DNA from 2 places in the Bordetella avium genome. Region 1 is predicted to be linked to the other one. Evidence: predicted binding sites of a transcription regulator. Region 1 holds the regulator's gene; the other holds the start of a gene.

What was found. The regulator FNR, encoded in region 1, switches genes on or off when oxygen is low (the NO sensors DNR and NnrR bind a similar motif). The targets are predictions, from matches to a motif close to TTGATNNNNATCAA.
Region 2: the regulator FNR is predicted to act here: its motif matches at 1,977-1,990, upstream of U0029_RS00560 (OmpW/AlkL family protein).

Annotation. Positions count from the first base shown of each region.
Region 1 covers NZ_CP139969.1:1,129,732-1,133,854, reverse strand. The annotation lists gene clpB (ATP-dependent chaperone ClpB) at 1-1,995, opposite strand, end outside; gene fnr (fumarate/nitrate reduction transcriptional regulator Fnr) at 2,393-3,121, shown strand; gene U0029_RS05360 (hypothetical protein) at 3,128-4,123, shown strand, end outside.
Region 2 covers NZ_CP139969.1:114,254-118,376, reverse strand. The annotation lists gene U0029_RS00570 (5-oxoprolinase subunit PxpA) at 1-768, opposite strand, end outside; gene U0029_RS00565 (LysR family transcriptional regulator) at 1,026-1,925, shown strand; gene U0029_RS00560 (OmpW/AlkL family protein) at 2,051-2,686, shown strand; gene U0029_RS00555 (ABC transporter ATP-binding protein) at 3,066-3,902, shown strand; gene mlaE (lipid asymmetry maintenance ABC transporter permease subunit MlaE) at 3,899-4,123, shown strand, end outside.

The DNA of each region.
Region 1 (4,123 bases):
TTCATAGCCGACATATCCCGGCGGCGCGCCGATCAGGCGGGATACCGAGTGCTTCTCCATGAATTCGCTCATATCGATGCGAATCAGGTGCTCTTCCGAATCAAACAGGAAATCGGCCAGCGCACGAGTGAGCTCGGTCTTGCCCACCCCGGTCGGGCCCAGGAAAAGGAAAGAACCATAGGGCTTGGACGGATCGGCAAGACCCGCACGAGAACGGCGTATGGCGTCAGCAACCAGACTGACCGCCTCATCCTGACCCACCACGCGCTTGTGCAGGGCATCTTCCATGTGCAGCAGCTTGTCGCGCTCACCTTCCATCATCTTGGACACCGGAATGCCAGTGGCACGCGACACGACTTCGGCGATCTCTTCCGCGCCCACCTGGGTGCGCAACAATTTGGGCTTGCCGCTCTTGGCCTCGGCGCGCTCGATATCGCTCTCGGCCATATCAGCCGCCTTCAGACGTGCCTCCAGCTCAGGCAGCTTGCCATATTGCAGCTCGGCCAGCTTGTCGAATTGGCCCTTACGCTGAAGTTCGGCCATTTCGGCGCGCACTCGGTCAATTTCTTCCTTGATGGATTGCGCGCCCTGCACGGCGGCCTTTTCGGCCTTCCAGACCTCTTCGTAGTCGTTGTACTCGCGTTGCAAGCGTTCGAGCTCTTCCTCGATTGCAGCCAGACGGCGCAGCGACGCATCATCAGTTTCTTTTTTGACCGCCTCGCGCTCGATCTTGAGCTGGATGATGCGACGGTCGAGCTTGTCCATGACTTCCGGCTTGGAGTCGATCTCCATGCGGATGCGCGATGCCGCCTCATCGATCAGATCGATGGCCTTGTCCGGCAGAAAACGATCGGTAATGTAGCGGTGAGAGAGCTCAGCCGCCGCCACGATGGCCGGGTCGGTAATATCCACGCCGTGGTGGATTTCATAGCGCTCCTGCAGGCCTCGCAAAATGGCGATGGTTGATTCGACGTCGGGCTCGCCCACCAGTACTTTCTGGAAACGGCGCTCCAGCGCGGCATCTTTCTCGATGTATTTGCGGTATTCGTCGAGCGTGGTGGCGCCGATGCAATGCAACTCGCCGCGCGCCAGCGCCGGCTTGAGCATATTGCCCGCATCCATCGCGCCCTCGGCCTTGCCGGCACCCACCATCGTGTGCAGCTCATCGATGAATACGATGTTCTGTCCGTCATCCTGCGACAACTCTTTCAATACTGCCTTGAGCCGCTCTTCGAACTCGCCCCGGAACTTGGCGCCGGCCAGCAGGCCCGCCAGATCCAGCGACAGCACGCGTTTGCCGCGCAATGTCTCGGGCACCTCGTCGTTGACGATGCGCTGGGCCAGCCCCTCGACGATGGCGGTTTTACCCACGCCAGGCTCGCCGATCAGCACCGGATTGTTCTTGGTGCGGCGCTGCAAGATCTGAATGGTGCGGCGGATTTCATCGTCGCGGCCGATCACCGGATCGAGCTTGCCCTCACGGGCGCGCTCGGTGAGATCCAGCGTGTATTTGGACAGGGCTTCGCGGTTGGACTCGCCCTCGGCGGCAGAGACTTTTTCTCCACCGCGCACGGCGTCGATCGCGGTTTCCAGGGCTTTTTTCTGGAGCCCGGCTTCGCGCAGAATGCGGCCCGCCTCGCCCTTGTCGTCGGCCAACGCCCACAGGAAGAGCTCACTGGCGATAAAGGTGTCACCGCGGCGCGCGGCCTCTTTGTCGGTGCGCGTGAATACGCCCTGCAGATCGCGGCTCACCTGTACATTGTCGCTGCCCGCTACCTGTGGCAAGGCGCGGATGGCGGCATCCAGGGCAGGTTGCAGCCGGTTGACGGCCACGCCGGCGCGCGCCAGAAGACTGGCCGCGCCACTGTCGGCGTCTGCGAGCAGCGCGGACAGCACGTGTACCGGCTCGATATAGGGGTTGTCGTTACGGGCGGCGAGGCTCTGCGCGTCCGCCAGTGCTTGCTGGAACTTGGTCGTAAGTTTGTCGAATCGCATAAAGGTCGGTTGGCAGTTGAGTGAGCCAGCCCGAAACCACATTCAGCTGGCCTGATCACAAGAATGTGTGGACGGAAAGGGACATTTCAAGCCCCCAACCACACGCCGAAAATCGACTTGCAAGGACTTACGCGGCCACTCTTGCGCGCGGCCGTCCTGATCAGCATATACGTTTTTTGGCGCCGGTGAACGGCCGTCTCCCCCAGAAAAGGCCGTAGCCCGGATGAAAGGAAAGCGCGCGCCGCGCCTGTCAAGGTCAAACGTTGTCGTTTGCCACCCTGTTTGCACGCGGCTTAGGACGGTTCGACGAGGCTCGGGAGGGAGTACTACAATGCTGGCAATCAAAAATAAACCGAGCCACTTCATAGAGCCGGTGCATTACCACACGAGGTCAAGAATGCTTAAACGGGTTCCCATTCCGCCTGATGCGGCGCATTGCTCTACTTGCATGCTCGGCCATGTTTGCATTCCGATTGGCATGGCTGCCGCCGAAGTCGAGAAACTTGACGATCTCGTCAAAGAGCGCGTGCGCATAGAAAAAGGCCATACGCTCTACGAACTGGGCACCCCGCTGGATGCCGTGTACGGCGTGCGCTATGGTTCGCTCAAGACGCAACTCGAAGATGCCTCGGGCCAGTTGCAAATCACCGGCTTTCATTTGCCAGGCGAGATCATCGGCATGGACGGTATGCTGGAATCCCAGCATATCTCGAACGCCGTGGCGCTCGAAGACTCGGAGGTCTGCGTCATCCGCCTCAACGAAATCGACCGGGTATCCGCGCATCTGCCCAGCCTGCAACAGCAGTTCCGCCGCCTCATGAGCCGCGAAATCAACCGCTCGCACCAGATGCTGGCCTCCTTGGGTTCGATGCGCTCTGAGCAGCGTCTGGCGGCATTTTTGCTAAATATGTCGCAGCGCTATGCGACCCTGGGCTACTCATCAACCGAATTTGTGCTGCGCATGAGCCGCGAAGAAATCGGTAATTATCTGGGCCTGACGCTGGAGACGGTCAGCCGCCTATTCTCGCGCTTCGGACGCGAGGGGCTGATCCGCATCAGCCAGCGGGAGGTACGCCTGCTCGATCTGGCCGGCCTGCGGCAATTGCTCGGCCACGAGCACTGCTAAGCCGCGATGACGCTGCGCCGTGGCTTGCTCGCCCTCGCAGTGGCCACGGCCGGCATGCATGCGGCCGCCGCACAGACCACTGCGCCAGCCGATCCCTACCAAGACGCCGTCGCGGCGTCTCCGGCACGCACCCCGCCCTGGCGCACGATAGAACTGGGTCGCAGCCCCTATCCCTTCCCGGTTTACACCAGCAAAAATCTGCAGCAAGACGATCTGCGAGGCATTCGCCGCCTGGTCATCATCGTGCATGGCGTCAAACGTGATGCGTCGCGCTATTACGATGCGGTTGCCTCCCTGACAGGCAGCAACCCCGCCCGCCTGAACGACACGCTAATCGTCGCGCCCAGGTTTTCCAGCAGCATCGACACCAGCTTTAGCCATATGCCTGCCTGGCGCCGCTCTGGCTGGGAATATGGCGAGCCCAGCATGGCAGCCAAGGGCCGACCCGCGCCCGTGGGCTCCATGCAGGTCCTGGATGATCTTTTGCATGAGCTCACCAGCAGCGCACGCCTGCCGGCCTTGCGCTCGGTGGTCATCGCGGGCCACTCGGGCGGCGCTCAACTGGTTCAGCGCTATGCCGTGCTGAACAATCTGGACGAAAACCTGCGCGAGAAAGGACTGGATGTGCGCTATGTGGTCGCCAATCCGTCTTCCTATCTCTACCTGAGCGCTGAGCGGCCCCACGCCGATGGCTTCGCCCCCTACGAGCGAGGCATCTGTCCCACCTATAACCAATACAAATACGGCCTGGATCAATTGCCGCCGTTTTTGCACGAGGTTAATCGCTCGACACTCGCCGCCCGCTATGCCGACCGGCAAGTGACATATCTATTGGGCTCGGCCGACAATAATCCTGAGCATCAATCGCTGGACAAGAGTTGCGGCGCGGAAGCCCAGGGCGCCACGCGCTGGGCGCGCGGGCTCGGTTATTGGCGCTACGAACAACTCAGCCTGCATCGCCACCCCGAATGGCCCAAGCTCAAGCACGACGCACAGGAGGTC
Region 2 (4,123 bases), 1.0 Mb from region 1:
AGGGAAGGGCGGCGGGCTGATACGGATTCCGGCCGCTTGCAGATGCTGGCGGGTCGCCTCGACCAACTCCAGCGCGCCTGGCGTATCGCTGTGAATGCAGACGGAATCAAAATCGATGGGAATGTCCTGCCCCTCGACCGTACGCACACGGCCCTCCGTGCAAGCGCGCAACACCTTGGCCGCCACCTGCGCAGGATCAAGCGCCTTGGTATAGCGCGTGAAAACAATGGAGCCGCTGGAGTCGTAGTCGCGGTCGGCATAGAACTCGCGCACGACCGGCTGGCCCAGTTCACGCGCCACCTTGCAAGTAACGGAGTTCTCCATGCAATAGAGATAGAGCGTGGGCTCGAGCTCGCGCAGGGTTTGCACCAGACGGCGCGACAGCGTCTCGTCTCGCGCGGCCAGCATGTAGAGCGCCCCATGGGGCTTGATGTGCTGCAAGCGCACGCCATGCAAGCGGGCAAACTCACGCAGCGCGCCTAGCTGATAAACGATATCGTTGACCAGACCCTCGGCGCTTTCTTTGAGATCACGCCGGCCAAAGCCCGCCAGGTCGCGAAACCCCGGATGCGCGCCAATGCCCACGCCGTGCTCGCGGGCCATCAGCACAGTGCGGCTCATGATGTTGGGATCGCCGGCATGAAAACCCGTTGCGATATTGGCGGAGCTGATCAGGGGCATGATCTGCTCATCAATGCCATCACCGATTTTCCAGGGACCGAAACCCTCTCCCATATCGGAGTTCAGGTCGATGCTCGCCTTGGTCATGAATATGTGTCTCCCAGGTGCTGCGCCACATTGGCGCCAGCAGTGTGGGAACAGTAGCCAAGGCTTTGATGAATAAAAAGTTCTTTTTTTAAATCACTCAATATCTATTTTTTAGATAACAAAGCGCGGCCAATTTTCAGATAATTTTCCAGTTCCCTTAAAAATTAAGGGATTTCCCTAGATATTCCTGGCGAGCTTTATTTTTCTAAAACAGATATTTTTAAGTCTTAATATCTATTTTTTAGATAAAGATCGCCATGTCTTTGACTCTGAAACAGCTCAAATACTTCGTAGCGGCTGCCGAACTCGGACAGATTTCGCAGGCCGCCATCCAGCTCAGCATTTCCCAATCAGCCGTCACCACCGCCATTCGCGAGCTAGAAGACGCGGTTGGATCGTCCCTCTTTGACCGGGGCGCGACCGGCGTGACGCTGACCAACACCGGACGCGCTTTTCTCAATCATGCGTACCACATTCTGTCTTCAGTGGACGAAGCCCTGAACATGAATGGCGCATCCGAAGGGGCGGCCGGCCGCCTGCTGCTGGCGGCGTCTTATACCGTCATCGGCTATTTCCTCCCCTATCACCTGAACCGCTTATCACAGCTGCATCCGCAACTAGACATCCAGTTACACGAACTGAACCGCAACGCCATCGAAGAGGGACTGATCGCACATCGCTACGATATGGCGGTGCTGCTGACCTCCAATGTGGTCAACCCCGAACTGGCGGTCGAACACTTCTTCGGCTCGCCGCGCCGCCTCTGGGTGCCTGCCCGCCACCCCTTGCTATCGCGCGACACCGTCACACTCGAGGACGTCGCACGCGAACCCTTCATCATGCTCACGGTGGATGAAGCCGCTCACACCGCACTGCGTTACTGGGCCGACACGCCATTTCGCCCCGATATCCGGCTGCGCACCTCCTCGGTGGAAGCCGTGCGCAGCATGGTGGCCAATGGCGGCGGCGTCGCCATGCTGTCTGACATGGTCTACCGCCCCTGGTCTCTGGAAGGGCGGCGCATCGAAACCATTCAACTGAAAGACCCTATTCCGCCGATGAATGTCGGCCTGGCCTGGCGCCGGGGTACCGAGCTTAGCCCGGCCATGCGCGCCATCCGCGACTACTTCCGCCATGCTTACGCGGTGCCGCGCTAAAGCCGACTGTGGCATCGCTTCCACAGAACAAATCAGAAATCTCTGTGTCGCTTGACCCAGGTCATAGCCGTAAAGCCCACGCTCTGCGAATCTGTCTGCATACGGATCAATTTACGGAGAGAGAGATGCAAGCAGTTTTCCGGCGCGGTCGCGCCATCGCCCTGGCCGCGCTGTGCGGCACCATGTTGTCTGCTCCCGCCCTGGCCCACGAGGAAGGGGACTGGCTGGTCAAGGTAGGCGTAACCCAGGTTCGCCCCCAATCCAACAACGGCAGCGTGCTCAACGGCTCGGTCGATCTGGACGTGAACAACAGCACCCGTCCGTCGTTCACCGTGACCTACATGGCCACGCGCAACGTGGGTATCGAACTGCTGGGCGCATGGCCTTTCGAGCATGACATTCGCGGCAGCGGACTAGGCACCATCGGCAAAACCAAGCACTTGCCCCCTACGCTCAGCCTGCAATGGCACTTTCTGCCAGACAGCACGGTGCAACCCTATGTTGGCGTGGGTCTGAACTACACCCACTTCTTTGACACCCAGGCTCGCGGCGCGCTGGCCGGCTCGAATCTCAAGCTCAAAGACTCCTGGGGCCTCGCCGGCCAGGTCGGCGTAGACGTCAAACTCAGCGAACGCTGGTTCCTGAACGCCGATCTGCGCTATATCGACATCTCGTCCAAGGTGAAGCTCGACGGCGAACGCATCGGCACGGCCCGCATCAACCCCTGGGTTGCCACGGTGGGCGTGGGCTATCGCTTCTAAAGCAGACAAGCCAAGGCAGGAACGGGGCCTTTCGGCCCCGTTTTACTTCTCTATGTCTGAAACCGGGCTTAGGCCTGCCGGTTGGCATCAACCAGCGCGGCGTCGATACGCCGGGAAAGGCCAGAGGTCATCCCACCCCTTTTTTCGCCTCGGACACGGGCTTGGATTGCGGCCCGCAGTCGCGCGCTTTTCCTAGCAAGGCAAGACGCCAATTTCTTGAATCGGCTTGACGGAATCCGATCCACAACAGGAAAACAGCAGTCCAGCCATACGGCACCCCTGGGCGAAAACGGGGCTCGGGCTACAATGATGGATTGTCGCACCCTCATCGTGCCCCCAGGAAAGGCCTTCGAGCATTCCGCAACCCTACCCGCTGCCCATGCCCGTTTCTACCCGCAACAGCTCGGAACTCGTATTGTCCTGCAAGGATGTTGCGCTAGGGTATGGCGACTTCACCGTGCTTTCGGGCATTACGCTAGAGGTGCACGCCGGCCAGGTGGTCGCTGTCATGGGCGGCTCCGGCTCGGGTAAAACCACGCTGCTGCGCGCGGCCACGGGCCAAATCGCCGCTCAGAGCGGCGTGGTCAAGGCCTTTGGCCAGGACGTCGCCCAGGCCAGCCCCGAATCGCTGCAAGGCCTGCGCAAGCGCATGGGTGTGCTGTTTCAGCAGGGCGCGCTCTTTACGGACCTCAACGTCTTTGAAAATGTCGCCTTTCCGCTGCGAGAACACACGAACGCCAGCGAAGCCGACATTCTCGACAAGGTGCTGGACAAGCTCGATGCGGTCGGCCTGCGCGCAGCCGCCCATTTGCGCGTCGCCGAGATTTCCGGAGGCATGGCTCGCCGGGTGGCCCTGGCCCGCGCCGTCGTCCTCGAGCCTGAACTCATTCTTTACGACGAGCCTTTTGCCGGACTGGACCCGATCTCCATGGGTATCACGGCGCGTCTGATCCGGCACCTGTCGGATCGCCTGCGCTGTGCCTCCGTGTTGATCACCCATGACATCCAGGAGTCATTCGCCATCGCAGATCAGGTCTACCTCGTCGGCCAGGGACAGATGAAGGCATCCGGGCCTCCCCAGACGCTGTCGGAGTCGCAGGACCCCTATGTCCGCCAGTTCCTGGATGGCGCGCCTGACGGCCCGGTCGCGTTCAGCTACCCCGAAACCCCGGCCTTCAAGCGCTGGCTGGGGCAACAACAAGGACGCAAATCATGAGCGCGCTGGGCCGATTCATCACCGCCATCGGCGCCTGGGTAGGCGATCTCATCCGGAGCGTAGGCTTTTTCACCCGCTTTTTTGGCGCTATCCTGGCGCGCTCCGGCATCATCTTCCGCCGCCCGCGCCTGGTATCCCAGCAGGTCCATTTCATCGGCAACTATTCCCTGCTGATCATCGCCGTATCCGGCCTGTTCGTGGGCTTTGTTCTGGGGCTGCAG